One region of the Streptomyces sp. NPDC054047 genome, then DNA from elsewhere that is predicted to be linked to it. Evidence: riboswitches for the same ligand, from Rfam matches in the RefSeq annotation. Region 1 holds a riboswitch; each other region holds the start of a gene.
The links. A riboswitch is a leader RNA that binds a small molecule or an ion and turns the genes downstream of it on or off. The one in region 1 is predicted to bind cyclic di-AMP.
Positions count from the first base shown of each region.

Region 2: another riboswitch for cyclic di-AMP. It lies ahead of ACZ6ZP_RS32635 (C40 family peptidase); the one in region 1 lies ahead of ACZ6ZP_RS17280 (LysM peptidoglycan-binding domain-containing protein).
Region 3: another riboswitch for cyclic di-AMP. It lies ahead of ACZ6ZP_RS40840 (M23 family metallopeptidase); the one in region 1 lies ahead of ACZ6ZP_RS17280 (LysM peptidoglycan-binding domain-containing protein).

Region 1 covers NZ_JBVJKV010000004.1:124,053-134,391, forward strand. Annotated here, with positions in the region: gene ACZ6ZP_RS17250 (carbohydrate ABC transporter permease) at 1-730, shown strand, start outside; gene ACZ6ZP_RS17255 (carbohydrate ABC transporter permease) at 727-1,566, shown strand; gene ACZ6ZP_RS17260 (SGNH/GDSL hydrolase family protein) at 1,603-2,742, opposite strand; gene ACZ6ZP_RS17265 (GNAT family N-acetyltransferase) at 2,909-3,445, shown strand; gene ACZ6ZP_RS17270 (ribonuclease J) at 3,563-5,248, shown strand; gene ACZ6ZP_RS17275 (spermidine synthase) at 5,295-6,008, shown strand; gene ACZ6ZP_RS17280 (LysM peptidoglycan-binding domain-containing protein) at 6,190-6,945, opposite strand; cyclic di-AMP (ydaO/yuaA leader) riboswitch at 6,948-7,104, opposite strand; gene ACZ6ZP_RS17285 (histidine phosphatase family protein) at 7,687-8,319, shown strand; gene ACZ6ZP_RS17290 (hypothetical protein) at 8,613-8,768, shown strand; gene ACZ6ZP_RS17295 (hypothetical protein) at 8,830-8,967, shown strand; gene ACZ6ZP_RS17300 (class I SAM-dependent methyltransferase) at 9,037-9,783, opposite strand; gene ACZ6ZP_RS17305 (AIM24 family protein) at 10,006-10,339, opposite strand, start outside.
Region 2 covers NZ_JBVJKV010000011.1:66,259-76,597, forward strand. Annotated here, with positions in the region: gene ACZ6ZP_RS32625 (C40 family peptidase) at 1-862, opposite strand, end outside; gene ACZ6ZP_RS32630 (hypothetical protein) at 1,183-1,536, shown strand; gene ACZ6ZP_RS32635 (C40 family peptidase) at 1,644-2,846, opposite strand; cyclic di-AMP (ydaO/yuaA leader) riboswitch at 2,855-3,011, opposite strand; gene ACZ6ZP_RS32640 (ATP-dependent DNA helicase) at 3,265-5,817, shown strand; gene ACZ6ZP_RS32645 (M23 family metallopeptidase) at 5,873-7,525, opposite strand; gene ACZ6ZP_RS32650 (lipase family alpha/beta hydrolase) at 7,732-8,586, opposite strand; gene ACZ6ZP_RS32655 (cobalamin B12-binding domain-containing protein) at 8,991-9,407, shown strand; gene ACZ6ZP_RS32660 (DUF5691 domain-containing protein) at 9,638-10,339, opposite strand, start outside.
Region 3 covers NZ_JBVJKV010000018.1:5,528-15,866, reverse strand. Annotated here, with positions in the region: gene ACZ6ZP_RS40860 (CobW family GTP-binding protein) at 1-144, shown strand, start outside; gene ACZ6ZP_RS40855 (DNA gyrase/topoisomerase IV subunit A) at 145-2,598, opposite strand; gene ACZ6ZP_RS40850 (M16 family metallopeptidase) at 2,812-4,170, shown strand; gene ACZ6ZP_RS40845 (M16 family metallopeptidase) at 4,167-5,552, shown strand; cyclic di-AMP (ydaO/yuaA leader) riboswitch at 5,751-5,914, shown strand; gene ACZ6ZP_RS40840 (M23 family metallopeptidase) at 5,927-6,727, shown strand; gene ACZ6ZP_RS40835 (GntR family transcriptional regulator) at 6,934-7,653, shown strand; gene ACZ6ZP_RS40830 (HPr family phosphocarrier protein) at 7,846-8,127, opposite strand; gene ACZ6ZP_RS40825 (bifunctional acetate--CoA ligase family protein/GNAT family N-acetyltransferase) at 8,340-10,339, shown strand, end outside.

The DNA of each region.
Region 1 (10,339 bases):
GCTGCGGAACGAGGCGTTCACCGACAGCCTGTGGACCTTCCTCGTCTTCTCGCTCTTCATCGTGCCCGCGACCTACGCGCTCTCCCTCGCGCTCGCCCTCATGGTCCACCGCCAGCGCCGCGCCCAGGCGTTCTTCCGCTCGGTCTTCTTCCTGCCCGCCGCCTGCTCCTACGTGGTGGCCGCCCTCATCTGGAAGATGTCCATCTTCAACGGGGTGCGGTTCGGGCTCGCCAACACCGTCCTGGACTGGTTCGGCGCCGACCAGATCGCCTGGCTGTCGACCACCGACCCGCCCTGGTACTGGGCCGTCATCGTCACCGTGCGGCTCTGGCTCCAGGCGGGCTTCTACATGGTGCTCTTCCTCGCCGGCCTGCAGCGCATCAGCCCCACCCTCTACGAGGCGGCGGCCGTGGACGGGGCGCGGCCCGGCTGGCAGGTCTTCCGCCACATCACGTTCCCCCAGCTGAAGGCCACATCGGTGGCGGTCGTACTGCTGCTGGTCATCAACGCCTTCCAGGCATTCGACGAGTTCTACAACCTGCTCTCCGACTCCCGCGGCTACCCGCCCTACGCCAGACCGCCCCTGGTCTACCTCTATTACACGGCGCTGGGCCAAGGGCAGAACCTCGGCCTGGGCAGCGCGGGGGCCGTGCTGCTCGCCCTGATCATCGCGGTGGTGACGGTGGGCCAGGCCAAGTGGTTCGGGCTCGGCAAGAAGGAGGCGGAGTGAGAGACGACTCCCGGGTCAGGGCGGGCCGCGCGCTGCGGCTCTCGCTGCTGATCGCGCTCGCGCTGCTGTTCCTGATCCCCTTCTATCTCCTCGTACGCAACGGGCTCTCGGCCGAGAGCGACATCACCTCGCCCGAGTGGACCTTCTTCCCCTCCACGCTGCACTGGGGGAACGTACAAGAACTCTTCGACGACACCTCCGTACCCTTCGCACGCTCCCTGCTCAACTCCTCGCTCATCGCGGTCGCGACGACGCTCGGCACGCTGCTGCTCGCCTCGCTCGCCGGCTACGGCCTGGCCCGCATCCCCTACCGCCACGCGAACAAGGTGTTCTACGCGATCCTCGGCACGCTGATGGTCCCGGCCTCGGTCACCTTCGTACCGACGTTCGTCCTGGTCTCGTCCCTCGGCTGGGTGTCGACGCTGCGCGGACTGATCGTCCCGACCCTGTTCTCCGCCTTCGCGTGCTTCGTCTTCCGGCAGTACTTCCTCGGATTTCCCCGGGAGTTGGAGGACGCGGCGCGCGTGGACGGGCTCGGATACTGGCGCACGTACTGGCGCGTGGTGGTGCCCAACTCCCGGCCGGTCTTCGCGGCGGTGGGCACGATCGTCTTCATCGGCGCGTGGAACTCGTTCCTGTGGCCGCTGGTCATCGGCCAGGACCGCAACGCGTGGACGGTGCAGGTGGCCCTGTCGTCGTTCACCACGTCACAGGTGATCAGGCTGCACGAACTCTTCATCGCGGCCGCCGTGTCGATCGTGCCGCTGCTCGTGGTGTTCCTGTTCTTCCAGCGGTGGATCGTGGCGGGGGTGGAACGGTCGGGCATCGACGACTGACCGCGTCGCGTACCGGACCGCTGCGGGCGTCGCCGTTCAGCGGAAGGGGCCGTCGTGCGCGAAGGCGTGGGCGGCGAAGCGTTTGCCCATCCGGTGGTACGCGGCGGCCGTGGGGTGCAGGCCGTCGGATAGATCGTCCGCCTCGTCCGGGCCGAGCAGTTCGCGGCCGTCGAGATGGTGGAGGTGGGGATCGCTTGCCCGGCGGGCGGCCACGATCCGTTCCAGCTCGGCACGGACCACCGCCAGGGACAACGCCCCGGCGGCCACCTGCGCCGGGTCGCCGAGGGCTACGACCTTCCCGTCCGGGCCCGTCGTCGTCGGGCCGGGAGTCTCCTCGACCGCCGGACAGCTCACCGGGGACATCAGCAGCAGCGGGGTGTCCGGGTGCCCGTCCCGGATCGTGTCCAGGAACCCGTGCACCGCCGGGCCGAACGTCCGCAGCCGGAAGGCGGCCAGGCTCACGATGTTGATGCCCACCTTGAGGCTGATCAGGTCGGCGGGCAGATCGCGGATCGTCCGGGCGACATAAGGGTCCAGTAGCGCGTTGCCCGCCTGGCTGAGGTTGATCACCTCCACTCCCGCGAGTGCGGCCGCCACGGCCGGCCAGGTGCCGGTCGGGCCGTCGGCCTCGATGCAGTGGCTGATGGAGCTGCCGTGGTGAACCCAGCGGCGCCGACCGTCGGGCAGCGGCGCGAGCACATCGCCGTCGGCGCGCAGGGCCACCAGTTCCGTGGGGGTCTGCTGCGGCAGCCACAGCTCGACGGTCTTCATGCCGGCCGGCAGCCCGGTGTACCGCACGGTTCCCGGGTCGCCCGGGATCAGTCGCTGCTCGGTCCCGGGTCCCGCCATCCGCAGCACGTTGCCCACCGGCGCTCGGCGGCGCTCGGTCAGGACGCCGTCCACCAGCAGATCCAGCATGCCGGTCGGCCGGGGGTGAGGATCGCCGTCGAGCTGGCCCGTGGAGGTGAGCACATCGAACTCCAGCTCACGCGCGTCCGTGCGGAACACCAGCCGCACGCCGGAGGGCATCACGGTCACTCCGTAGACGGAAGGGTTCTGATACTGCTCCGTGGTCCACGCGGGCAACCGGCGCGGCATCACCCCCGTCGGCGTGCTCTCCAGATCCAGTGCGCCCCGTATCTCCACAGGACCGCCCACCAGAGGAACCACCCGCATCGCCACCGCCCACCCCTCGCCGTTACGAACCCACTGATCATCGACCTCGGACGACGATCGATCAACCCGCCGGCCACGATGGCGAGCCGCGCCGGTCGCGGTGCCGGTCGCGGTGCAGCGGCGGGCACCCCTTGGCCGACCCCAGAAAGAAGATCATCATGGGGGGATGTCTGAGAACCCATCCTTCGCGGCATCGCCCGCGGTCCGGCTCCCTCGGTATACGAAGACGGAGCAGGACGAGATACTCGGCGCCGGCGATGACCCCTTCGGTGTCGCCGCGACCGGATTGGCCTGGCTGCCGAAAGAAGAACACTTCGGCATCCGCCACGGCGGCCGGCTCGTGGCCCACGCCGGACTGCGACGGCTGCCCGCGGCGATCGGCGACGTCGAGACGGAGGTCGTCGGCGTCGGTGGAGTCGCCGTCGCACCCGACATGCAGGGCCAGGGGCTCGCTCGGCGCGTGGTCGCAGCGGCACTCGACCACGCCCGCACGATGGGCCCTCAGTACGCCCTCCTGTTCTGCCGGTCCCCCCTCGTGCCGCTGTACCAGCGCATCGGATGGCATCCGCTCGACCAGGACGTACTCGTCGAGCAACCCGGGGACCGTGTGGTGACCATGCCGCTGCGGACCATGATGACGCCCCTGCACGACACCGCGTGCCCGCCGTCGGAACCGCTGCGTCTGTTCTCTCTCCCGATGTGAGGGTCCTGTGCTGCCCCGGTGCTCGTTCTCGGGGAATGGGGAGGTGTCGACGACCCGGGCGCCGAAGTGCGGGCGTCCTTCGGACCAGCTCTTTCAACTCTCCGGTAGCGTCACCGTATGAGTCATCCACACCCCGAGCTGAAGCCTGCCCCGCCGCTGCCCAAGGGAGGCCTGCGGGTCGTCGCCCTGGGCGGCCTTGGCGAGATCGGCCGCAACATGACCGTCTTCGAGTACGCCGGCAAGCTGCTCATCGTCGACTGCGGGGTGCTGTTCCCCGAGGAGAACCAGCCCGGCGTAGACGTCATCCTTCCCGACTTCACCTCGATCCGGGACCGGCTGGACGATGTCGTGGCCGTGGTGCTCACCCACGGCCACGAGGACCACATCGGCGGCGTGCCCTACCTGCTGCGGGAACGGTCCGACATCCCCGTCGTCGGGTCGAAGCTGACGCTTGCCTTCCTCGAGGCCAAGCTCAAGGAGCACAACATCCGGCCGCGCACGGTGCGGGTGCGCGAGGGCGACCGGCGCGCGTTCGGTCCCTTCGACTGCGAATTCGTGGCGGTCAACCACTCCATCCCCGACGGGCTCGCCGTCGCCATCCGAACGGGTGCCGGGATGGTGCTCCACACCGGTGACTTCAAGATGGACCAGTTCCCGCTGGACGACCGGATCACCGACCTGCGGGCCTTCGCCCGGCTCGGCGAGGAGGGCGTCGACCTGTTCCTCACCGACTCCACCAACGCCGAGGTGCCCGGCTTCACCACCTCCGAGCGCGAGCTGAACCCCGCGATCGAGCAGGTCCTGCGCACCGCGCCGCGACGGGTCATCGTCTCCAGCTTCGCCAGTCACGTCCACCGCATCCAGCAGGTGCTCGACGCCGCCCACCAGTACAACCGCAAGGTGGCCTTCGTGGGCCGCTCGATGGTCCGCAACATGGGCATCGCCCGCGACCTGGGCTATCTGAAGGTTCCCAAGGGCCTGGTCGTCAGCATGAAGGAGCTGGAGAAGCTCCCCGACAACCGCATCACCCTGGTGTGCACCGGATCCCAGGGCGAACCGATGGCCGCACTGTCGCGGATGGCCAACCGCGACCACGTGATCCGCATCGGCAAGGGAGACACCGTTCTCCTCGCCAGCTCGCTGATCCCCGGCAACGAGACGGCGATCTACCGGGTGATCAACGGGCTGACCCGGTGGGGCGCCAACGTCGTCCACAAGGGCAACGCCAAGGTGCACGTCTCGGGGCACGCCAGCGCCGGTGAGCTCATCTACTGCTACAACATCGTCAAGCCCCGCAACGTCATGCCCGTGCACGGCGAGTGGAAGCACCTGAAGGCCAACGCCGATCTGGCCATCCGCACCGGCGTCGACCCCGACCAGGTCGTCATCGCCGAGGACGGTGTCGTCGTCGACCTCGTCGACGGCCGCGCCTCCATCACCGGCAAGGTGCCCGCGGGCAACGTCTACGTGGACGGGATGACCGTCGGCGGCGTCACCGAAGCCTCTCTGAAGGACCGGATCACGCTGGCCGAGGAGGGTGTCGTCACGGTGGTCGCCATCGTCGACGCCGACACGGGAGCGCTCGCCGAGGCCCCCGACTTCCTGGCCCGCGGGTTCGTCCACGACGACGCCACCTTCGAGCCGGTCATCCCGGTGATCGAGAAGACGCTGGCCACCGCGGCCGAGGAAGGGGTCGGCGACGCCCACCAGCTCGAACAGCTCATCGCGCGCGCCGTGGCGAACTGGGCGTTCCGCACGCACCGCCGCAGGCCCCTGATCATCCCGGTCATCATCGACGCCTGACCACGCGCCGGTCCCGCCGCCCAGAAACGCCCAGGAAGGTGAATGGATGAGCATGCGCTTCGAGGAGATCGACTGGCGGCCGACAGCGATGGGGGACATCAGCCTGCGGCGGCGGCGGGACCCGGCGTCGGGCGACGATGTGTACGAGGTGAAGCTCGGGGACGAGTTCTTGATGTCGAGCCTCTTCACCGCGGGTGAGATCGCCCTGACCCGGCTCGGCCTCGAGCAACTGCCGGACACCGAACTGGATGTCGCGGTGGGCGGCCTCGGTCTCGGCTACACCGCACGGGCCGTCCTCGACGACCGGCGGGTGCGTTCGCTGACCGTGATCGAGGCCCTCGGTGAGGTCATCGAGTGGCACGAGCGCGGATACGTGCCGCTGGGCACCGGCCTGTCGACGGACCCCCGATGCCGCTTGGTCCAGGGCGACTTCTTCGCGCTGGCCGGCGACGGCGGCGACGGCCTTGATCCTCAGGAGCCGGACCGTCGCTTCCACGCGATCCTCCTCGACGTCGACCACTCGCCCCGCCATGTGCTGCACCCCAGCCACGCGGCGCTCTACGAGCCCAAGGGGTTGCGTGCCCTCGCCCGGCGGCTGCACCCCGGAGGCGTTTTCGCCCTGTGGTCGAACGACCCGCCCGACGCGGAGTTCACCACCGTGCTCGCCGAGGTCTTCCCGAAGACGGCGAGTCACGTCGTCGATTTCCCCAACCCCCTGCAAGGCGGGACCGCCACCAACACCGTGTATGTGGCGGGCTAAGGGCGCTATATGACGGCGCTTCAGCATGCAGCCCCGAGGTCGAGTTCGAGACTGCTTTGCACGAGAAAAGCGACCCGCCGCGGCTGGGAAGCGAAAGATGAGATCCTGGCCGTCGTCGTCCAGGGCTGAGCCCCGGACGCATGGCGCGCCGGGGCTCACAGCGGACGAGACGGGATGCGGCCTAGTACGGGCCGTTCACGTTGTCGATCGAGCCGTACCGGTCGGCCGCGTAATTGCAGGCGGCGGTGATGTTGGCGACCGGGTCGAAGCTGTCCGTCGACGTGCCGGGCACGTGGTACGCGGCGAATGTGGGGTCGATGACCTGCAGGAGCCCCTTGGACGGGGTTCCGGCGGCGGCGTTGGAGTCCCAGTTGTTGGTGACCGTCGGGTTGCCGGAGGACTCGCGCATGATGTTGCGGTGAATGCCCTCGTAGGTCCCGGGGATGCCGTGCTGGGCCAGCACGTCGAGCGATTCCTTGATCCAGCCGTCGAGGTCGTTCGTGTACGTCTTCTTCGCCGGGGCGGCGGCGGGCTCGGCGGCCGTGCGCTCGGAGCGGTCCGCCCGATCGGCGGACGCCCTGGAGGCGGCCGACTTCTCCGCGTCCTTGGCCTGGGCCTTCTCGCCGATGGTGAGCTTGAGACCGGGGTGGATCAGCCCCGGGGCCTCACCGAGGACGCTGCGGTTGTCCTCGTACAGCTCCTTCCAGCTGCCGCTCTGGGAGTGCTCTCGGGCGATCTTGGAGAGGGTGTCGCCCGCGACGACGACGTAGGTCTTCGGCGCTGCGGCGGGCTTGGCGGCCGGGGCGGCCTGCGCCGCGCTCGCGGCGGTCGCGCCGAGCACCGGGAGAACGAGAACGGCCCCGCCCGTGCCTGCGGCGGCGATGCCCCGGGTGAGCTTGCTGGACTTGGGGCGGCGGTGCTTTCCCTTTGCGGGCATGACGAATTCCTCTCCGTCGCCTACGAGGTGAGCTGTCGGGTTCGGACGGGAGATGTCCGGTCGCACTGGGCGTGCGACTTCACCCCGAGCCGTTCCGGAATCCGGACCGGCGGCTTACCTGGGTCCCCCGCTCCTGCCGTGCGTAAGTGAGTGAGTGGGTGGGAGGGATTCCGGACAGCGGCAGGATTCGGCGTTCCATCCGGATTGATGGCGACGTTAAGCGAGAAGGCTGGCGAGGAACAAGACACGAATTCGCATAGGGAAAGCGAGGAGCCCTTCCCCAATGATCAAAATCCCTCACGCGCTTTGATCAAATAGCCCAACTTTCCTTGCGTAGAACGAAACCGCGCTCAGCGGCTCCCGGGCTCACAAACATTGGTGTGACCCGTTTCACTGAATGAGGGATGGATTGGGAATGCGGCGCGATGGCGTATCAGAGTGCACCATTTCGCACGAGTATTGAGCAATGCAGACAGGGCTTTATAAACGCCACCAATGAGCTGAAGAAGTAGCTTTCTCGCGCAAAGATGGACATCTCGCCTGCCTCTAGGGGAGTCCCCCCCTCCCAGGGCCGCCCATGCGCGGGTCCACCGCGACCGCGGCCTCCCGGAAGTGGCGCAGGAACGCCATGCCCTCGATCTGCTGGAGGTGACTCAGGAAGGCTCGATCGTGATCGCGTTGGTTAAGGTAGCGGGCCGCGACCGGCAGGCCGGGAGGCCAGGCAGCGAAGGGCAGGCTCTCGTGCGCACTCTTTACGTTGTCACCCACCCACAGGCGACGCACCACGTCGAGGGAGTCGTCGGCGGATGGCACGACTCCCGCCTGACGCCCACCGGCGTCCGCGCGGCGGCTTCCATCGCCGAGGCGCTTCGGGGCGTGATCCCGGACGGCGCCGAGGTCGACCTGTTCTCCTCGGATCTGCAGCGCACCCGGCAAACCGCCCAGGAGGTAGCCGAACTGTTCGGCGTGAAGCTGTTCCTGGACCGCAGGCTGCGGGAGAAGTCCTACGGTGCGGCAGGGGGAAGGCCACAGGAGTGGCTGGACCGGCGTTTCGTCCCGCCGCCGGCTGTCGGGGAGCGGATGGACCATGACGAGGGCGTGGAGGGTGCCGAGACGAAGGCGCAGTGGGCGCAGCGCATCTACGCGGCCATGGATGAGATCCTGCGGCGTGCGCGCGAACACCAGATCATCGTGACGCATGGCGGCTCACTGACCTTCGTCGTGGCGTCCTGGATCAAGATGCCGATCGAGTCGGCCAGTTACGCCAGCTTTCGGGCCCCTCCCGGCAGCATCACCACACTGCGCGAGGACGACTTCTTCCACAACCGCCAAGTCGTCAGCCTTGGCGACACGCGCCATCTCGACTCCGCGTAACCGTGAACCATCGCCTCGGCTGCATCGACCAGGCCGCTTCAGCAAGATCCTGTCACGAGCTCATAGCGGTGAATCAGGTCCTGCAGTTCGGCATCCTCGTGGGCGTGGCGCGTAACGGCATTTTGACTCGCTGAGGCCAACCGGACGAGCCCTTGTCACAGGGCTGCCTACGGGGCCGTGCGCGGCGGCCGCGGTACTTCCACCTTCGAGGGCCGCGAGGCCGGCCTGGATCTTGGGTGTGGCGGTGGGAAGTGCAGGGGTACGAGGGGTGGAGCGGGAAGACATTCGGCGTCGTGCACGAGGAACTGCCCGCCTACGGCCTCTCCCTCGGCTTGGCCGGGCTTCCCCACCGCTGGAAGGCGTACTTCGAGAACCTCTACCACCTGGTCCGGGAGATGCCCGCGGAACAAGGCCGGTCACAGGCACCGCTCTGGCGGCAGTCCAGCTGACTGGGCGGCGCGAGAATAGGGCGGTTCTGTCGCTCCATCGGCGCCGGGATAGGCTCTTCCTATGATCCTCCCGTTCCTCTTGGGCGTGGCCGTCCTGCTCACCGTCGCCGCCGTGGGCGTATGGGTGTGCTTGGAGTTCTGCAAAGAGCTCCGCAACCGTAGGCACACGCCCGTCGGGCCCGACGCCGGAGGCCAGTAGCCCGCACCGGACACTCGCGCGTGGCGGCTGCACGTCCGCGATCCCGGCCTCAGACCACCGGCGCGACCCTCAGGCGCGGCAGCGCAGCATTTCCAGCGGGGGATTGGCGTGGAAGTCCGCCCAGTGCTCCGCGCCGAACTCGCGCACCCCGGCTTCGGACACCGACAGCGGCACCCAGGCCAGGTCACTGAACCCGGCCGCCTGAAGGCACTTCTCGTAGACCTCGCGGCGCGGCAAGTTGGCGACGAACGAGGCCGGTCCCGGGTCGAGCAGCGCCGTGATCTTCACCTGCGGCCCCGTCCCGCCCTCGTCGCCGGTGAGCTCGCTGCGGAAGCCGTACTTGTCCGGGCCCGGCCCGTCGAAGCGGAAGTCGGGCGACTGGTTGAGCACGAACAGCTCACCGCCTGGCTTCATGTTCCGGTGGATGTTGCGGCACATGCGTTCCGTGGTGGCGATGTCCGCCGCGTAGCTGAACATCTGGACGGCCAGCGCGATGTCGAAGCGCGCGCCGAGTGGCCGCAGTTCGGCCACGTCACCGATCTGGTAGCGCACCCCCAGCGGTTCGCGACTCTCCAACTGCTGCGCCACGGCGACCATTTCGCCGGAGATGTCGACACCGAGGACGTCGGTGGCGCCGCGCCGCTTGAACTCCCTGCTGTAGAAGCCGGTGCCGGAGGCCAGGTCGAGGATCGACCTGCCGCGCACGTCCCCGACCATCGCCAGGAAGCTGGGCACTGCTGCGAACTGCTCCAACGGAAGGGCCTTGACCCCCTCGTACGCCTCACCGATCTCGTCGTACTGCTGCTGCGCGCTCATGGTGATGTCTCCCTCCGGTACACCCGTGGGTGCCGCCCCCGTCGCCGAGGCATGCCGCGGCTCTTGCTCGGCAGTCTCCCCGGGGTCCGGCGGACCTCCGTACTGGCAGAAGCCACGAAGATCCGGGGTGCGTCCCGGCTCCACACACAAGCCGCGCCACGAGCCCGAAGGGGCCGCCACCTCCGGCGGCCCTTCGGGGCCCGATCAGACACGCTCAGGCCGTCAGGATGCCGGGACCGGCTTGGGTTCGCCGGGGTTGACCACCACGACGCCCTCACCCTCCAGCTTCAGCTGCACGGCCTCGCCCGAGCCGCCCTTCACCATCGATCCGACGCTCTGGGAGCGGTGCAGCGACGCGTGCAGCTGCGGGCTCCACGCGACGACGGCGTCGGTGTCCACGTACACGGGCGCTTCCGGGGTCACGGGCAGCACCAGCGGGATGCCCGCACTGGTCAGGGCCAGTCGGCCGGTGCCGGTGAACGTGCAGTTGAACAGCCCGCCGCCCGCCATGCCGGCGCCCTTGACCGTGGTGATGTCGTAGTTCAGCGCGGCGTCG
Region 2 (10,339 bases), on a different contig from region 1:
CCGCCGCGATCTGCGCGTACGTCGTGCGCGGCAGGTCGACCCCCGCAGACCGGTAGGCGGCCTGGGTGAGCCCGGAGCAGTCGAAGGCGTTGGGACCGGTGGCGCCCCATACGTACGGGCTGCCGAGGGCCTTGTGGGCGTACGAGACGGCCGCTGAGGCACGGGCGTTGGGCGCCTTGGCCGGGGCGCCCGAGACGCCGTCGCGGCCCGCGGTGCGGGACGCCCTGTCCTCGCCCGCCAGCTCCGCGCGCTGGTCGCCGGTGAGCTGCGACAGGAGCCGCTTGGCCGCGTCCAGCTTTCCGTTGACCGTCTTCTTGTGCTTCTTCAGCTCCGCCTGGCGGGACTTGAGGTGCGCCAGAGTCCCGTCGGCCTCGGTGTGCAGTTGGTCGACCTCCTGGAGCTGCTTGCGCACTCCGGCCACGGCCGCGGCCTGGCGGCTGTCCGCCCGGTCGGCGAGCGCGGCGCGCTCGAGGTACTGGTCGGGATCGGAGGAGAGCGCGAGCTGGACGGCCGGGTCGATGCCGCCGCTGCGATACTGCGCGGCGGCGATCGAACCGAGGCCCTCGCGTGCCGAGTTGAGCTTCTCCGTCTTGCGGGCCGCCTCGTCCCGCAGTTCGCGCAGGGACTTCTCGGCGCCTTCGGCCTTCTCCTTGGCGCCGTTGTACTTCTCGGTGGCGATCTCCGCCTCGCGGTAGAGCGCGTCGACCTTGGACTTCACCTCGGCCGGACTGAGCCGCGGATCCGCGTGTCCTGTCCCGTCGAACGCGGTGGCCGTGGCGGCCCCCGCGAGGGCGATGGTGGCGGCGGTGCGGGCCGTATGGCCACTGAGCGAGCGCTGTCTGGGCTTGCGGTGCGCTGCCACGAAGGGGGGCTCCTTAAGGGTCCGGCGGCGGCCCGCACAGGGGGAGCGGACCGCCGCCGGATTCTCGGCGGTGGTGTCCGACTGCCGCCCCTGGTCCGGGCGGCGGTGGGGAGCCGGTCACCTGACGAAGGACGCTAAACCTGGCCGTCACGGCTTGGTGGCGGATTGTGCACAACTGACGCAAGTGTTCTAGACGGTGACCGTATGTGGCTGTTCGATCTCTCGGGCGAGGACCCTTCGCGTACGCGTGTGACCGATGCGCCGCTTGGGGCCCACCTGGCTACGGAGCGGTGATAAGGCCCCGGCTAGGCTCCGGAACCATGGACGTTCTCACCCATCTCTTCGTCGGCCTGCACATCATCGGCATCGCCTCCCTCCTGGGCGGCTTCCTTACCCAGATGAAGCAGATGGGCCAGGGCACGGCCCGCTTCAACCCGGCGATGCTGCACGGCGCGCTGACGATGCTCGTCACGGGCGTGATCCTGGTGGGTCTCAACCAGGCGGACGACAATCCGGTCAACAACGTCAAGATCGGCATCAAGATGGCCGTGCTGATCGTGATCCTCGCGCTGGTCTACGTGAAACGGGACGAGGAGAAGGTGGACAAGGCGATGTTCGGCGCCGTCGGGCTGCTGACCGTCGTGAACATCTTCATCGCGGTGCTGTGGACCTGACCCGGCCCGCAGAACTCGGCCCGTAGAAACCGGCCCGCAGAACCCGAGCCGCAGAAAAACGGCCCTCCACGCGCGCGTGGAGGGCCGTTTTCTCGTGTGTGTGACGGTTACGCGGGTCGCACGACGCTGTGGATCGGCATGTAGTAGATCGACTCGACGCGGACGTTCGCGCCCGGCTTCGGGGCGTGGATCATCTTGCCGTCGCCGATGTAGATCCCTACGTGGCTGATGTCGTCGTAGAAGAAGACCAGGTCACCCGGCTTGGCGTCGGCGGTCTTCACGGTCGTGCCGACCTTCACCTGGTCCCACGTCGTACGCGGCAGGGAGATCCCCGCGGCCTTCCACGCGTCCTGGGTGAGCCCGGAGCAGTCGTAGGAGTCGGGGCCGGTGGCGCCCCACACGTACGGCTTGCCGATCTGCGCCTCCGCGAAGTTGATCACCTTCGCGGCCTTCGTCGCGTAACCGCTGTCCGTGTCACCGGAGCCGGAGCCGGAACCCGTGCCGGTGTCGGTGCCGGTGTCGGAGCCGGAGTCCGGGGTCTCCTTGTTCTGCTCGCGTTCCTTGGCCGCCGCCTCTTCCGCCGCCTTGCGCTTGGCCTCCGCCTCGGCCTCCTGCTTGCGGGCCAGCTCGGCGGCCTTGCGCTTGGCCTCTTCTTCCTTCTTCTTCTCGATCGCCGCGAGCCGCGCCTTCTCCTCGGCGGTCAGCTCCGAGAGCATCGTGCGCGCCTGGCCCAGCTTCTTCTGGACGGTCTGCTTGCTCGTCCTGAGGTCGTCCCGCGAGTCGCTCAGCGTCTCCAGGCTCTTGGCGGCCTTCGTGCGCTGCTTCGTAGCCGACGCCTGCTGCGTCTGGTAGTCGTCGACCGCCTTCTTCTGGCGCGCGGTGAGCCGGTCCGACAGGTGGTTCTGGTCGAAGTACCCCTGCGGGTCGTCGGCGAGCATCATCGTGGCGGTCTCGGAGACGCCGCCGGTGCGGTACTGGGCCGCGGCGAACGTGCCCAGCTCCTGGCGGGCCTCGTTCAGCTTGTCGGTGCGCTTGGCCACGTCGTCCAGGAGTGTGTCGACCTTCTTGCGCTGCTTGTCGGTGCGCTCCTTGGCCGAGTTGTACTTCTGGGTGGCGACGCCCGCCTGGTGGTAGAGGTCGTCGACCTTCTTCTGGACCTCTTCGAGGCTGGGCTTCTGCGGAGCGGACGGTGCTGCCTGCGCGCTCTGTGACAGCAGGGCCACGGAGGTGAGGGCCGCCGTCGTGATGCCGAGGGCGGGAGTGGCGCGTAGGCCGGCCATGCGGGTCCGCGGCTTGCGGTGCGACGCCAAGGGAGGCGACTCCTTCCGTAGACCGCCTACCGGGTTAGCTGTCGGGTTCGGGCGGGTGGTTCCGGAAGGTTGCCCTACAGTCCCGTACTTCGTACGGGACCGATTCACCCCAAGTTCAAAGTGGGTCCCCGGCTCCGAGGAGATCGAACTCGGCGGAGGCCACCCGTTCCCGGCGGGGTTCGCCGGTGGGAGTGCGAGCGGCCCGGGCAGCAACCTAGCCAATTCGTGTGGCCCGTGTGAAGGTTGATGTTCGATATGCCCGATACGTTTTCGTTACTTTACGAAGCTCTTGACGCGGGCACGCCGTGCCATGGCGGAGCGTGACCGTCCGCGGGCGGGGCGTAGGCGGGCGTAGGCGGGGTGAGGTGGCCGGAACCCGGGGCGGGTTGTCAGTGGGGCCGCCTAGACTCGGGAGGCGATGAGCAGCCTCTTTGATGACAGCTTCCTGGCGGACCTCCAGCCCTCGCGGGCCTCGGAGGAGGAGCCCCCGCCGCCGCCCGAGGACAGTGCCCCGGAATCCGTTCCGGATGATCTGTTCGACGGGAAGTTCGACGCGCCCACACCCCGGGACGCGCACTACCGCGGCGGCGCCCCCCGCCCGGTGATCGACCCGGCGGCCCTGCTCGACGGGCTGAACGAGAACCAGCGAGCGGCCGTCGTGCACGCACACTCCCCGCTGCTCATCGTCGCCGGCGCGGGCTCGGGCAAGACCCGGGTCCTGACGCACCGCATCGCGTATCTCCTGGCCGAGCGGCACGTGCACCCGGGGCAGATCCTGGCGATCACGTTCACGAACAAGGCCGCGGGCGAGATGAAGGAGCGCGTCGAGCAGCTCGTCGGGCCGCGGGCCAACGCGATGTGGGTGTCGACGTTCCACAGCGCGTGCGTGCGGATACTGCGCCGCGAGTCGAAGACGATCGGCTTCACCTCCTCCTTCTCGATCTACGACGCCGCCGACTCCAAGCGGCTGATGGCCCTGGTCTGCCGGGACCTGGACATCGACCCGAAGAAGTTCCCGCCGAAGTCCTTCAGCGCCAAGATCTCGAACCTGAAGAACGAGCTGATCGACGAGGAGACCTTCGCGGGCCAGGCCGCCGACGGCTTCGAGAAGACGCTCGCCCAGGCGTACGCGATGTACCAGTCGCGGCTGCGCGAGGCGAACGCCCTCGACTTCGACGACCTGATCATGACGACGGTCAACATGTTCCGCGCGTTCCCGGACGTCGCCGCGCACTACCGCCGCCGCTTCCGCCACGTGATGGTCGACGAGTACCAGGACACCAACCACGCCCAGTACGCCCTGGTGCGCGAGCTGGTGGGTCCCGCGGACGGCGAGGGCAGCGAGGGCGAGGGACCCGCCGAGCTGTGCGTCGTGGGTGACGCGGACCAGTCGATCTACGCCTTCCGCGGCGCCACGATCCGCAACATCCTCCAGTTCGAGGAGGACTATCCGAACGCGACGACGATCCTCCTCGAGCAGAACTACCGCTCCACGCAGACGATCCTGACCGCGGCCAACGCCGTCATCGAGCGCAACGAAAGCCGCCGCCCGAAGAACCTGTGGACCAACGCGGGCGCGGGCGCGGGCATCACCGGCTACGTCGCCGACACCGAGCACGACGAGGCGCAGTTCGTCGCCGACGAGATCGACCGGCTCACCGACGCGGGCGACGCGAAGGCCGGTGACGTCGCGATCTTCTACCGGACGAACGCGCAGTCCCGTGTCTTCGAAGAGATCTTCATCCGCGTCGGCCTGCCGTACAAGGTCGTCGGCGGCGTCCGCTTCTACGAGCGCAAGGAGGTCCGGGACGTCCTCGCGTATCTGCGCGTGCTCGCCAATCCGGAGGACTCCGTCCCGCTGCGGCGCATTCTGAACGTACCCAAGAGGGGCATCGGCGACCGCGCGGAGGCGATGATCGACGCGCTCTCGCAGCGCGAGAAGATCTCCTTCCCGCAGGCGCTGAAGCGCGTCGACGAGGCGTACGGAATGGCGGCTCGCTCGGCGAACGCCGTCAAGCGGTTCAACGTGCTGATGGAGGAGCTGCGGACCGTCGTCGAGTCGGGCGCGGGTCCCGCCGTCGTCCTGGAGGCCGTGCTCGAACGGACCGGCTATCTCGCCGAGTTGCAGGCATCGACCGACCCGCAGGACGAGACGCGCATCGAGAACCTCCAGGAACTCGCCGCCGTGGCCCTGGAGTTCGAGCAGGACAGCGGTGAAGTCGGTGGCGCCGGTGAGGCCGGTGAAGCCGGTGAAGGTGCAGCGGAGACCGAGGACGCGGACGCAGGAGCGGACGCGGGCGCGGGCACAGGCGTGTCGGGCACCCTCTCCGAGTTCCTGGAGCGGGTCGCGCTCGTCGCCGACTCGGACCAGATTCCCGACGAGGAGGACGACGGCTCCGGAGTCATCACGCTGATGACGCTGCACACCGCCAAGGGCCTCGAGTTTCCGGTCGTCTTCCTGACCGGCATGGAGGACGGCGTCTTCCCGCACATGCGTTCCCTCGGCCAGGTCAAGGAGCTGGAGGAAGAGCGTCGCCTCGCGTACGTGGGCATCACGCGCGCGCGGGAGCGGCTCTACCTCACGCGGTCCTCGATGCGCAGCGCCTGGGGACAGCCCTCGTACAACCCGCCGTCGCGCTTCCTGGAGGAGATCCCGGAGGCCCACCTGGACTGGAAGCGGAAGGGTTCCGTCGGCGCACCGGCATCCTCCGGACCCGCGGCCGGGATCGCCTCCTCCTTGTCGTCGTCGCGCTCGCGCACCGGGGGCGCGCAGGGCTTCGCCACGCGCCGTGCGACGGAGAAGCCGGTGGTCGCGCTGGCGATCGGGGACCGGGTCACGCACGACCAGTTCGGCCTCGGAACCGTGGTCGGGGTGAAGGGCACGGGCGCGAACGCCGAGGCGACGGTGGACTTCGGAGAGCCCAAGCCCAAGCGGCTCCTGCTGCGGTACGCGCCGGTGGAGAAGCTCTAACGCCGCAGGCGGCGGCCCGAGTTGTGCGGGGTCGCCGCGCGGGCGGCGCCTTGAGTTACGTCGGGTCGAGGCCGTGGCTGCGCAGCCACGGCAGCGGGTCGATCGCCGAGCCGCCGCCGGGGCGCACCTCGAAGTGCAGGTGCGGTCCCGTGGAGTTGCCGGAGTTCCCGGAGAAGGCGATGGGGTCGCCCGCCTTGACGGGGCCGCTGGAGACCTTGTGCGTGGAGAGGTGGCAGTACCACGTCTCCGTGCCGTCCTTGGCGGTCACGATCGCCATGTTGCCGTAGGCGCTGTTCCACTTCGTGGAGACGGTGCCGTCGGTCGCGGCGAGGACCTCGGTGCCGTACGCCACCGGGAAGTCGATTCCGGAGTGCGCGGACATCCAGTTGATGCCGGCCTGGCCGTAGTACGCGCTCAGGCCCTGCTGCTTCACCGGCAGCGCGAACTTGGGGCGCAGGCGCTCCTTGCGCGCGGCTTCCTCGGCGGCCTTCTTCTCGGCGGCGACCTTCTCCGCCTTGAGGTCGATGCGCTCCTGGGTGCGGCTCGCGCGGTCGGCGAAGTCACCTGCGTCCGCGGAGAGGTTCGCCAGCTGCGTGTCGAGCTTGTTGTTGGCGGCGGAGGGCTGCACCGACGCCGTGTCCGGGACCGATGCCGCCTGAGCCTCCTTCTCGTCGCCGCCGCCGAAGTCGCCCACGGACGCGGCGGCGATACCCGCGACGCCCATCACGCAGGCGGAGGGCACGGCGACGGTGAAGAGCGCGGAGCGCTTGGCGGGGGAGCGGCGGCGGGCCCGCGAGCGGGAGCCGTGCGCACGGTCCATGACCGGCGGCTCGTCGTCCCCGGCGGTGTCGCGGCCGACCGGCTCGACCGGACCGAGTGAATCGGCGGGAGCTTCGTCGGGCGTGAACTCGTGCTCGGCGGGAGCCGGTTGGGGGTAGACCTCGGTGGGGTGGGATTCGGGGGCGTAGGCATCGGAGGCGTAGGACCCGGTGTCGTACGGCGAATGCTCGTACGTTTCCGGCGCCTCGTACGTGTCGGGCGCTCCGGGCGTGTCCTGAGCCTCGTACGTCCCGTGCACCCCGTGTGCCTCGTGCGTCTCGGGGGTGCCGTACGCCTCGTGCGTCCCGGTGGCCCCGTACGACATGTCCTGCGCGGCGTCCTGGCCGCCGGAGTTCCACGCGGTCGCGTCGTACGCGCCGGTGTCGAAGGCCTGGGTCTCCCACTGGCCGGTCTGCTGCGGCTGCTGCGGTTGGTTCCAGGCGCCGGTGTCCCACTGGCCAGTGGCGTCGAGGCCGGGACCGGGCTGGGCCGGGATGTCGGCGGAGAGGTGTTGGTAGCCGCCGGTCGACCACGTGGCGCCGGTGTCGTAGCTGCCGGTCTCGTAGCCACTGGTGTCGTACGCGGCTTGGTGCTGCGCGGCGTACGGGTCGTGGTTCAGCGTCTGCTGCGTCCCCGTGGTGGACCACTGGCCGGTGTCGTACTGACCGCCGGGCATGTCGCCGAAGAGCGGGTCGGACGCAAAGCTTCCGGTGTCGGGGCCGGCCGTCGCATAGCTGCCTGTGGTGTCGAAGCTTCCCGTGGAGTAGCCGTCGTAACCGGTGTAGGCGCCGTGCTGGGTGCTCTGCTGGTCATACGCCGCGTAGGGCGCATGGTCGGCGGGTGCCGAGGCCGGGGGTGTTGAGCTCCCCGACGGGTGACGGTCGTTCACCAACTTCTCTTTCGCCTCGGCAGCAGGGGCAGAGCAGTGCGGCGACTGTACCCGGCGGTATGCGGGCGCGACAATCTTCGGCAGGTTTCCGGCTCTCAGGAAACGGGCATTCGGCCGCCTTTCGGCGGACGGCGGGCACAGCTTTGGCCCTGCGTTCGAGATCCGTTCGACAAATTTCCCGCGTCGCGGGGTGCGGGAGCTGCTCCTCAGGCCACGGTTTGTCCGTTCTCGGCGCCCGTCGCGGATTTCCCCGGAGCAGGCAGATCGAGGGCCTGGCGGATTCCGGCGGCGACCGCGGGGTGCACGGGCAGGGCGAGATGACCGATACCGGAGACACGTACGTTCTGCGCGATCAGGTCGGGATGGTTGACGCAGGCCGTCTCGAGGGGCGCCATCAGCTGGTCCAGGTCGCTCCAGAAGCTCACGAAACGGGTCCGGCAGCCCGGCGCGGGCTCGCGCAGCTCCTCGATCACGTCCGAACCGGGGCGCATCTGGCGCACGATCGGGTGCGCGTCGGCCAGTGGCACGACGCGCGTTCCCTCGTGCGGGGTACCGAGGGTGACCAGCGTGCGGACGCGTTCGTCGCCGCCCAGGCGCTGCGCGTAATAGCGGGCGATCAGGCCGCCGAGGCTGTGCCCGACGATGTCCACCTGGTGGTGGCCCGTGCGCTCGCAGATCTCCTCTATGTGGCGGCCGAGCAGCTCGGCCGCCGTGCGGATGTCGCACGTGAGGGGGGAGTAGTTGAGGGACTCCACGTGCTGGCCGCCGTGCTGGGCCAGGGAGCGGCGCAGGAGGACGAAGACCGAGCGGTTGTCGATGAAGCCGTGCAGGAGGACGACCGGGGGCCGGCTCTCCGCGGGGAGCCGGGGCGCGTCGGGCGACGGCAGTTCGGCGGCGATCCTGCGTTCCTGGACGATGCCCGACGGGTACAGGAGGAGGTGGCCGGCAAGGATCGCCACCTCGAGCGCGGTCGCTTTCAGCAGAGCCATGGAGAGCCCCGCCAGTCTGGCGGGCAACGTGAGGCAGGGCGGGCGAAAGGGCAAGACCCTCGTGATGGTCATGGTCGACCTCCCGGTCGGCACGCGAGAGGACGGCTCTGTCCCCCGTGTGCCCGTAGTGGGGAGGCGTGACAGAGGTCGTACGGCGGTACGTGGTCAGCGCCGGCGGCGCCCCGAATACCGGCGCGATCGCCGATGTGCCGCGTCACCACGGCGCGCAGCTGACGGCGCGGTGGCACGGCGACCTCGTTGCGGCTCCCCTTGCGCCGTCCCGAAAACGGTCCGTATGCCGCTCGATACGGGAGTGGCGCGCAGCGAACGTGTCCCATCGTGTGATTTCCCCCTCGCTCTCCACCGTGAAACTGCCGCGTGCGAGATGCTGGAGATAACGTTCGTTCACTTCCCCGGCCGTTGCGGCACGGGGTGCCAGTGCTTGGACAGATGGATATCGGTACATGGAGGCAGTGATGGGTGTGGCAGCCGGTCCGATCCGCGTGGTGGTGGCGAAGCCGGGTCTCGACGGTCATGACCGCGGGGCCAAGGTGATCGCCAGGGCACTGCGTGACGCGGGTATGGAGGTCATCTACACCGGCCTGCATCAGACGCCCGAGCAGGTGGTGGACACCGCGATCCAGGAGGACGCCGACGCGATCGGTCTGTCCATCCTCTCCGGCGCCCACAACACGCTCTTCGCGCGCGTGATCGAGCTCCTCAAGGAGCGCGACGCGGAGGACATCAAGGTCTTCGGCGGCGGCATCATCCCCGAGGCGGACATCGCGCCGCTCAAGGAGAAGGGCGTCGCGGAGATCTTCACTCCCGGGGCCACGACGGCGTCGATCGTGGACTGGGTCCGGGCGAACGTCCGGCAGCCGGCCGGCGCCTGACGGCCACCGCGCCGCGGCGGGAGCGTCATCCGGCCTCCTCCGCGCGGCGGGAGCGTCGTCCGGCCTCCTCACCTCCAGTGCGGGGGCGGCTGGTCCGCTGCGCGCTGGGGTGAGTGCTTCGGTGACGGCGTCAGTGGGGGAGGCCGACAGAGCCGCCGGCCTCGGCCGCTCGGTGGGGTTGCCTGAGGTGGCTGAGGTGACTGCGGTACCTGAGGTGACTGCGGGGTTGCCTAAGATGGCGGCACCTCCGGATCTTCCGGCGCCGAGCCCGGTTTCCCCGGCTCCGCGCTCAGCTTCCCCGGCTCCGCCTCCGGATTCCCCGGCTGCTCCGCGCTCAGCGGCTCCGCGCCCAGCTCCGCCCGCATCGCCGCGCGTAGACGCAACGTACTGACCAGGCGCTGGAAGGCTTCCGACCAGTAGCCGCCCGCGCCGGGGGAAGCGTCCTCCGGCTCGTCCGGTATCGCGGTCAGTACGTCGAGGCGGACCGCCTCCGCGGGGTCGAGGCAGCGCTCCGCCAGGCCCATCACTCCGCTGAAGCTCCAGGGGTAACTCCCGGCGTCCCGCGCGATGTTCAGCGCGTCCACCACCGCCCGGCCCAGCGGCTCCGACCAGGGCAGCGTGCACACGCCCAGCAGCTGGAACGCCTCCGAGAGGCCGTGCGTCGCGATGAACTGCGCGACCCAGTCGGCACGCTCCCCGGACGGCAGCGCCGCGAGCAGCTTCGCGCGCTCGGCCAGCGAAGCCGCGCCGGGTCCCGCCGCGTCGGGGGACGAGGGGGCTCCGAGCAGCGCCCGGGACCAGACCGCGTCGCGTTGCCGCACGGCCGCGCGGCACCACGCGGCGTGCAGCTCGCCCTGCCAGTCGTCGGACACGGGCAGCGCCACGATCTCGGCGGGGGTCCGGCCGCCCAGCCGCTCCGGCCAGGTGTCGAG
Region 3 (10,339 bases), on a different contig from region 1:
CTCGGGGCGTGCCGGGAGTACGGCGCCCCACAGGCCGGTGCCGATGAGCACAGCATGTGGGGCGTACTTCGCTACGTACAGGACGCCCGCGACCTCCAGGAGCCGCAGGACGCCCGCGACCTCCAAGAGCCGCAGGGCGACTGATCAGGCCGGGCCCGCCACCGCCGCCACCGGCTTCGCCAGCGACACCCCCGAGCCGTCGCGACGCGGGTCGATCTCCGGCAGCTCCGCCGGCAGACCGCTGCGCTGGGCCGCGAGCGGCGGCGTCGGGCCCGCCCACGCGAAGCTCAGGCAGTCCTCGCCCTTCAGGAAGCGCTGGACACGTACGCCACCCGTGGCGCGGCCCTTGCGGGGGTACTGGTCGAACGGCGTCACCTTGGCCGTCGTCTGCACCGAGTCGTCGAGCGTGCCACGCGAGCCCGCCACCGTGAAGACCACGGCGTCCACGGCCGGGTCCACCGCCACGAAGGAGATGACCTTCACGCCGTCCGCGAGCTTGATGCCCGTCATGCCGCCCGCGGGACGTCCCTGCGGACGGACCTGCGAGGCCTGGTAGCGGAGCAACTGGGCGTCGTCCGTGATGAAGACCAGGTCCTCCTCGCCCGTGCGCAGCTCGGCCGCGCCGACGATCCGGTCACCGTCCTTGAGGGTGATGACCTCCAACTCGTCCTTGTTGGACGGGTAGTCCGGCACCACGCGCTTGACCACGCCCTGCTCGGTGCCGAGGGCGAGGCCCGGTGAGGACTCGTCCAGGGTCATCAGGCAGATCAGGCTCTCGTCCGCCTCCAGGGAGAGCAGCTCCGAGATCGGCGCGCCTCCGGAGAGGTTGGGCGCCGCCGCCGTTTCCGGGAGCTGCGGGAGATCCACGACGGAGAGGCGCAACAGCCGCCCCGCGGACGTCACCGCACCCACCTCGCCCCGCGCGGTCGCGGGGACGGCCGAGACGATCACGTCGTGCTTGACGCGCTTGGTGTCGTTCTCTGCGAACGGCTCGCCGTTGGCCGTACGGGCGAGGAGGCCCGTCGAGGAGAGCAGCACGCGGCACGGGTCGTCCGCCACCTGGAGCGACACCGTGGCCGCCGGGGCGCTCGCCGACTCCAGGAGGACCGTGCGCCGGTCCGTGCCGAACTTCTTGGCGACGGCGGCCAGTTCGGCGGAGACCAGCTTGCGCAGCTCCGCGTCCGACTCCAGGATCCGGGTCAGCTCGTCGATCTCGGCCTTGAGCTTGTCGCGCTCGGTCTCCAGCTCGATGCGGTCGAACTTGGTGAGGCGGCGCAGCGGCGTGTCGAGGATGTACTGCGTCTGGATCTCGCTCAGCGAGAAGCGCTCCATCAGGCGCTCCTTGGCCTGTGCGGAGTTGTCGCTGGAGCGGATGAGGCGGATGACCTCGTCGATGTCCAGGAGAGCGACCAGAAGCCCCTCGACCAGGTGCAGCCTGGCCTGCTTCTTGCTGCGGCGGAACTCGCTGCGGCGGCGCACGACGGTGAAGCGGTGGTCGAGATAGACCTCGAGGAGTTCCTTGAGGCCGAGCGTGAGGGGCTGGCCGTCCACCAGCGCCACGTTGTTGATGCCGAAGGACTCCTCCATCGGCGTCAGTTTGTAGAGCTGCTCCAGGACGGCCTCGGGGACGAAGCCGTTCTTGATCTCGATGACCAGGCGCAGGCCGTGCGAGCGGTCCGTGAGGTCCTTGACGTCGGCGATGCCCTGCAGCTTCTTCGAGCCGACCAGGTCCTTGATCTTCGAGATGACCTTCTCGGGGCCTACGGAGAAGGGCAGTTCGGTCACGACCAGGCCCTTGCGGCGGGCGGTCACGTTCTCGACGGCCACCGTCGCGCGGATCTTGAAGGTGCCGCGTCCCGATTCGTACGCGTCCTTGACCCCGGTCAGGCCGACGATGCGGCCGCCCGTGGGCAGGTCGGGGCCCGGCACGAAACGCATCAGCGTCTCGAGGTCGGCCCCGGGGTGCTTGATCAGGTGGCGGGCGGCGGCGATGACCTCGCCGAGGTTGTGCGGCGGCATGTTCGTCGCCATGCCGACGGCGATACCCGACGAGCCGTTGACCAGGAGGTTCGGGTAGGCCGCGGGCAGGGTGACCGGTTCCTGCTCCTGGCCGTCGTAGTTCGACTCGAAATCGACGGTGTTCTCTTCGATCGACTCCGTCATCAAGGACGTCGCGTCGGCCATCTTGCACTCGGTGTACCGCATGGCGGCCGGCGGGTCGTCGTTGCCGAGCGAGCCGAAGTTTCCGTGGCCGTCCACCAGGGGCAGGCGCATGGAGAAGGGCTGGGCCATGCGCACGAGGGCGTCGTAGATCGACGCGTCGCCGTGCGGGTGCAACTTACCCATGACCTCGCCGACGACGCGGGCGCACTTCACATAACCGCGGTCGGGGCGCAGGCCCATCTCGTTCATTTGGTACACGATGCGGCGGTGCACCGGCTTCATGCCGTCGCGGGCGTCCGGCAGGGCGCGCGAGTAGATGACCGAATACGCGTACTCGAGGAAGGAGCCCTGCATCTCGTCGACGACGTCGATGTCGAGGATCTTCTCCTCGAACGACTCATCGGGCGGCGGGGTCTTCGTGCTGCGGCGGGCCATCGCTGCTGCGGCTCCTTCACGGTGTCTGCCAGGGCATCAACGGGATCTGACGCCGACCATTGTGGACTGTCCCACTGACAACGCCGACCACGACCCGGTCTTCGGCCGCGACTACGCCGAGCGCGGAGCGGGAACTTCACCGGTTGTCAGCACGCTTGCATACAGTGGCACGACTGGCAGAATTTCCAGCTTTTCGCGATCGAAGGGACGTACATGCCCATGGGTCACACGGCCACAGCCGAGGCCGGCTCCGGCGGCCTGACAGCGACCGAGCACCGGCTGGCCAACGGCCTGCGCGTGGTGCTCTCCGAGGACCACCTGACCCCGGTCGCCGCGGTCTGCCTCTGGTACGACGTCGGTTCGCGCCACGAGGTCAAGGGCCGTACGGGCCTGGCTCACCTCTTCGAGCACCTCATGTTCCAGGGCTCGAAGCAGGTGCACGGCAACGGCCACTTCGAGCTGGTGCAGGGAGCGGGCGGTTCGCTCAACGGCACCACGAGCTTCGAGCGCACCAACTATTTCGAGACGATGCCCACACACCAGCTGGAGCTGGCCCTGTGGCTCGAAGCCGACCGGATGGGCTCGCTGCTCTCCGCGCTCGACGAAGAATCCATGGAGAACCAGCGGGACGTCGTCAAGAACGAGCGCCGCCAGCGCTACGACAACGTTCCGTACGGCACGGCCTTCGAGAAGCTGACCGCCCTCTCGTACCCCGAGGGCCACCCCTACCACCACACCCCGATCGGCTCCATGGCCGACCTGGACGCGGCGACGCTGGAGGACGCGCGGAACTTCTTCCGTACGTACTACGCGCCCAACAACGCCGTCCTGTCGGTCGTCGGCGACATCGACCCCCAGGAGACCCTGGCCTGGGTCGAGAAGTACTTCGGGTCCATCCCCTCGCACGACGGCAAGCAGCCGCCGCGCGACGGCTCGCTGCCCGACACGATCGGCAAGGAGCTGCGCGAGGTCGTCGAGGAAGAGGTACCGGCCCGCGCCCTGATGGCCGCCTACCGCCTCCCGGAGGACGGCACGCGCGCGTGCGACGCGGCCGACCTGGCGCTCACGGTCCTCGGCAGCGGTGAGTCCTCCCGGCTCTACAACCGCCTCGTGCGCCGCGACCGCACCGCCGTGGCGGCCGGGTTCGGCCTGCTGCGCCTCGCCGGAGCCCCCTCGCTCGGCTGGCTCGACGTGAAGACGTCCGGCGACGTCGAGGTGCCCGTCATCGAGGCGGCCGTCGACGAGGAGCTCGCCCGCTTCGCGGAAGAGGGCCCCACCGCCGAGGAGATGGAGCGCGCCCAGGCCCAGCTGGAGCGCGAGTGGCTCGACCGGCTCTCCACGGTGGCGGGACGCGCGGACGAACTGTGCCGGTACGCCGTCCTGTTCGGCGACCCGCAGCTCGCGCTGACCGCCGTCGGGCGCGTCCTCGACGTCACCGCGGAAGAGGTCAAGGCGGCCGCGGCGGCCCGCCTGCGCCCCGACAACCGCGCGGTGCTCGTGTACGAGCCCATCGCCGCCCCCGAGGGCGCCGAAGCCACCGACGAGGACGAAGAAGAGGAGGCGGCGAAGTGACCGAGGCCGCAACGATGCAGTTCCACCCGCAGCCCCAGGCCGGCACCGCACGGCCGTGGGCCTTCCCCGCGCCCGAGCGCGCCACCCTGGACAACGGCCTCACGGTGCTGCGCTGCCACCGCCCCGGCCAGCAGGTCGTCGCCGTGGAGATCCACCTGGAGGCGCCGCTCGACGCCGAGCCCGCGGGCCTGGACGGCGTCGCCACGATCATGGCGAGGGCCTTCAACGAAGGCACCGACAAGCACTCCGCCGAGGACTTCGCCGCCGAACTCGACCGCTGCGGCGCCAGCATGGACGCACACGCCGACCACCCCGGCGTCCGGGTCTCCCTGGAGGTCCCGGTCTCCCGCCTCCCCAAGGCGCTCGGCCTGCTCTCCGACGCCCTGCGCGCCCCCGCCTTCGCGGACAGCGAGATCGAACGCCTCGTACGCAACCGCCTGGACGAGATCCCGCACGAGGCCGCCAACCCGGCGCGCCGCGCCGCCAAGGAGCTCTCCCGGCAGCTGTTCCCGGCCACCTCGCGCATGTCGCGCCCCCGTCAGGGCACCGAGGAGACGGTCACGGCCATCGACTCGGCTGCGGTGCGCACCTTCTACGAGAAGCACGTGCGTCCCGCCACGGCGACCGCCGTCGTCGTGGGCGACCTGACCGGCGTGGACCTGGACGCCGTCCTGGCCGACACCGTCGGCGCCTGGACGGGCGGCACGGCCGAGCCGCGTCCGGTGCCCCCGGTGACCGCGGACGACACCGGGCGTGTCGTCATCGTGGACCGCCCCGGCGCGGTCCAGACGCAGCTGCTCATCGGCCGCGTGGGACCGGACCGGCACGACCGCGTGTGGCCCGCGCAGGTGCTCGGCACGTACTGCCTGGGCGGCACCCTCACCTCGCGCCTGGACCGCGTCCTGCGCGAGGAGAAGGGATACACCTACGGCGTACGGGCGTTCGCCCAGGTCCTGCGTTCCGCTCCGGACGGCACGGGCGCCGCCATGCTGGCCATCAGCGGCTCCGTGGACACCGAGTCCACCGGTCCGGCCCTCGACGACCTGTGGAAGGTCCTGCGTACCCTCGCGGCCGACGGCCTCACGGACGCCGAGCGCGACGTCGCCGTGCAGAACCTGGTGGGCGTCGCCCCGCTCAAGTACGAGATGGCGGCGTCCGTCGCGGCCACCCTGGCCGACCAGGTCGAGCAGCACCTGCCGGACGACTTCCAGGCGCAGCTGTACCGCCAGTTGGCCGCCACCGGCACCGTGGAGGCCACCGCAGCCGTCGTGAGCGCCTTCCCCGGGGACCGGCTCGTGACGGTGCTCGTCGGTGACGCCGCGCAGATCGAGGAGCCCGTCAGGGCGCTCGGCATCGGTGAAGTGAGTGTGGTCACGGGCTGAGTGACAGTCAGGACATATGGGGACCCTAGTGGCGGAAAATTGCTCCCGGGGTCCCCATATGTCCGAATTGGTATGGAGGTTACGTGTCTGACCTGTGGCGTGCGCTACAAAAGCTCTGATCCGTTTGTCGTTTGAAAGACGCCCCGCTTAGCGTCTGGTCCGGCTGTTCGTCATGCAGTACGTCGCACCCGCGGCACCGGACAGTCATCGCCGAGTCCCCGTACGGCGCGAGCCAGGGGAGCCGGGGACCCACATGTCCCCTTGGGGTGAATCGGGAACCTTGCCGAGAGGCGAGGGACTCGTAGGAGACCTTCCTGCTCCGAACCCGTCAGCTAACCCGGTAGGCGAGAAGGAAGGAAAGGATCAGCCGCTTCATGGCGTTCACCCGTGCCACCGGGAAGCACCGTCGCCCGAGCCGCCTCACGCGCACGACCGCGAACGTAGCGGGCGTCGCCGCGCTCACCACCACCGGTGTCATCGGAGGCCTGGCCGCTCCGGCGCTCGCCGCCGACGACGCGGCTCTTGAGCACACCGGCCTCACCCAGGCGATTTCCGTGGGCGACTCGCTCGCCCAGAGCATCGACGCGCAGGCCGCCGCCCAGCAGCAGGCCGCCGACGACGCCGCAGCCGCCAAGAAGGCCGAAGAGGCCGCCAAGAAGAAGGCCGAGGAGGCCAAGCGCAAGGCGGAGGCCGAGGCGAAGGCCAAGGCCAAGAAGGAGCGCGAGGCCAAGGAGCGTGCCGCTCGCGAGGCCGAGCGCAAGCGCCTGAACACCTACGTCTCCCCGATCTCCGGCTCGTCCATCTCCACGGGCTACCAGACCGGCGGCGCCATGTGGTCCTCCGGCAGCCACACCGGCGTCGACTTCCACGCCGCGTCCGGCACCTCGGTCCACGCGGTCGGCTCCGGCACCGTCGTCGAGGCCGGCTGGGGCGGCGCGTACGGCAACAACGTGGTCATCAAGATGAACGACGGCACGTACACCCAGTACGGCCACATGTCGTCCCTCGGTGTCACCGTCGGCCAGGCGGTCACTCCGGGCCAGCAGATCGGCCTCTCCGGCTCCACGGGCAACTCCAGCGGCCCGCACCTGCACTTCGAGGCCCGCACCGGCGAGGAGTACGGCACGGACATCGACCCCGTCTCGTACCTCCGCTCGCACGGCGTCAACGTCTGACCCCAGGCGTTTCGCGCGACGCGCACCCGATTCACCGAAAGCCCCGGCTCATGGAGAGCCGGGGCTTTCGCCGTTCCCGCATCGCCTTTGGCCAAAAGTATCCATGGATTCCGGCCACCCGTCGGAAATTCAGCCGCTCTGCAATAGAGTCGCTGAACAGGCGTCGATCGACCGCGTTTCGCGGGGATTAAGGCGGAGGTCAGGTCATGCGCATTCCGGCGCACTCGGTATGCACGGCCATCCGGGACGACATCGTCTCCGGTGTCTACGAACGGGGTGGCCGGCTCACCGAGGAACTGCTCGCGCGCCGCTACGGAGTCTCCCGCGTCCCCGTGCGCGAGGCCCTGCGCACCCTGGAGGCCGAGGGCTTCGTCGTCACGCGACGGCACGCGGGCGCGTGCGTCGCGGAGCCCACCGAGCAGGAGGCGGCCGACCTCCTGGAGATCCGCTTGCTCCTGGAGCCGCTGGGCGCCGCCCGTGCCGCTCAGCGCCGCACTGAGGCGCACCTGAAGGTCCTGCGCGGCCTCGTCAGACTCGGTCAGGAGCGCTCCAGGCGGGGCCAGAGCGAGGATCTGCGCTCCCTGGGCGGCTGGTTCCACGAGACGCTCGCCCAGTCGTCCGGCAGCCCCGGCCTCACGTCGCTGCTCACCCAGCTCCGGCACAAGATCGCCTGGATGTACGTCGTCGAGACGTCGGCCTCGCCCGCGGAGTCCTGGGCGGAGCACGCCGCGATCGTCGACGCGGTCGCGCGCGGCGACGCGGAGCGGGCCAGGTCGCTCACCGCGGCCCACACGGAGCGGGCGACGGGTGCGCACCGACTGCGTTTCCCCGCGCTTCCCGCTCGCGGAGAGCGGGGCCGCGGCCGCGACCGTGATCGTGTGAGGGATTCGCAACATGCCGTAAACACGGTGGGCCTCCGGCATTAACAGAGGCGCCGTATACAAAGAAGTGCTATTCGGTGGGGATTACTTCTGCTGCCCAAATTCAGTGAATTCAGCGTCCGAAGTCTGCGTTCCGATGCTGCGTCCGGTGTCGATATTCAGTAAGCGGACGCGGAAACGCCGAAGGGCCCGCCCCTATTTCGGGCGGGCCCTTCGGCGTATGAGTACCAGTCCGTACTAGACGGTCTCGGGGAGTTCCTCGAGGCCGTCCGCGACCAGCTTCGCCAGACGGTCGAGAGCGGCGTCCGCGCCCTCGGCGTCGGAGGCGAGCACGATCTCCTCGCCGCCCTGCGCGCCCAGACCGAGCACCGCGAGCATGGAGGCGGCGTTCACGGGGTTGCCGTCAGCCTTGGCGATCGTCACGGGGACGCCGGCGGCGGTGGCCGCGCGGACGAAGATGGAGGCGGGTCGGGCGTGAAGGCCCTCGGCCCAGCCGACGTTGACGCGGCGCTCAGCCATGTGTTGCTGCCCTTCCAGGTGTCTCACACTTGTCTAGACCAGTGTCTCATGCCGTCACGGGTGCTCCGCCGGACATCTGTCCGCACCCGGCCGACGACCGGCCCGTACTCCGAAGACCGTACGTCCTTCCACCACGTGGTCCCGTGTCCCGGCCGTCGACGACTCCTAGCGTGCCCCGGCCAAGGCGCCTTCGCGACCCGTACCCTGGCCCCATGCAGACCCCGTCGGACCGGCACGCATACCCCTCCCACTGGGAAGCCGACGTCGTGCTGCGTGACGGAGGCACCGCCCGGATCAGGCCGATCACGGCCGAGGACGCGGAGCGCCTGGTCAGCTTCTACGAGCAGGTGTCGGACGAGTCGAAGTACTACCGCTTCTTCGCCCCCTACCCCCGCCTGTCCGCCAAGGACGTGCACCGCTTCACCCATCACGACCAGGTGGACCGGGTGGGTCTGGCGGCCACCGTGGGCGGCGAGTTCATCGCCACCGTGCGCTTCGACCGCATCGACTCGCGCGGTATGTCCGCCAGCGCGCCCGCCGACGAGGCCGAGGTCGCCTTCCTCGTGCAGGACGCCCACCAGGGCAGGGGCGTCGCCTCCACGCTTCTCGAACACATCGCCGCCGTCGCCAGGGAGCGCGGCATCCGGCGCTTCGTCGCCGAGGTGCTGCCCGCCAACACCAAGATGATCAAGGTGTTCACGGATGCGGGCTACCAGCAGCAGCGCAGCTTCGAGGACGGCGTCGTCCGCCTCGAATTCGATCTGGAGCCCACCGACCGTTCGCTCGCCGTGATGCGGGCCCGTGAGCAGCGCGCCGAGGCGCGGTCGGTCCAGCGCCTCCTCACACCGAAGTCGGTCGCCGTGATCGGCGTCGGGCGCACGCCGGGCGGCGTGGGGCGCAGCGTGCTGCGGAATCTGCGCGAGGCGGGCTTCACGGGACGCCTGTACGCGGTGAACAGCGCGTTCGACGAGAGGGACAAGGCCGCCGGGGGGAAGGGCGCCGAGGTCGACGGGGTGCCCGCGTACCGCTCCGTGCGGGACATCGACGAGCCCGTCGAGCTCGCCGTCGTCACCGTGCCCGCCGAGCGGGTGCCGCAGGCCGTCGCGGAGTGCGGGGAGCGCGGGGTGCTCGGGCTCGTCGTGATCTCCGCCGGGTACGCGGAGAGCGGTCCCGAGGGCCGTGAGCGCCAGCGCGAACTGGTGCGCCAGGCGCGGTCGTACGGCACGCGGATCCTCGGCCCGAACGCCTTCGGGGTCATCAACACGTCGCCGGACGTACGGCTCAACGCGTCGCTGGCCCCGCATCCCCCCGAGCGCGGCAGGATCGGCCTCTTCACCCAGTCCGGCGCGATCGGCATCGCGCTGCTCTCCGGGCTGCACCGGCGCGGTGCGGGCCTTTCGACCTTCGTGAGCGCGGGCAACCGCGCGGACGTGTCCGGCAACGACGTGCTCCAGTACTGGTACGAGGACCCGGACACCGACGTCGCCCTGATGTACCTGGAGTCCATCGGCAACCCGCGCAAGTTCACGCGGCTCGCCCGGCGCGCGGCGACGGCGAAGCCGCTGGTCGTGGTGCAGGGGGCGCGGCACAGCGGGATCGCGCCCACGGGGCACGCGGTGCAGGCCACGCGGCTTCCGCACGCCACGGTGTCGGCGCTGCTGCGCCAGGCGGGCGTCGTCCGGGTCGACACCGTCACCGAGATGGTGGACGCGGGGCTGCTGCTCGCCGGGCAGCCGTTGCCCTCCGGGCCCCGGGTCGCCATCCTCGGCAACTCCGAGTCGCTCGGGCTTCTGACGTACGACGCGTGTGTCGCCGACGGGCTCCGGCCGATGCCGCCGCGGGATCTGACCACGGGGGCGACCCCCGCGGACTTCCGCGCGGCGCTCGCCGACGCCCTGTCGGACGACTCCTGTGACGCCGTGATCGTCACCGCCATCCCCTGGGTGGGGGAGGACGGCACCACGGCGTCCCCCGAGACGCTGGCCGGTGAGCTGCACGCCGCCGCCGCGGGGTGCCCCGCGAAGCCCGTGGCCGTGGTCCACGTGGAACTCGGCGGCCTCGCCGAAGCGTTGGCCGCCGCCACGCGGACCCGCCCCGACGCCGCCGCACCCGCACCCGGCAGTGAGGGCCACTCCCGCCCCGCGGAACGCCTGCCCACGGCGACGGCGACGGCACCGGCGCCGGCGACACCGCCCTCGGACCCCGCGCAGCC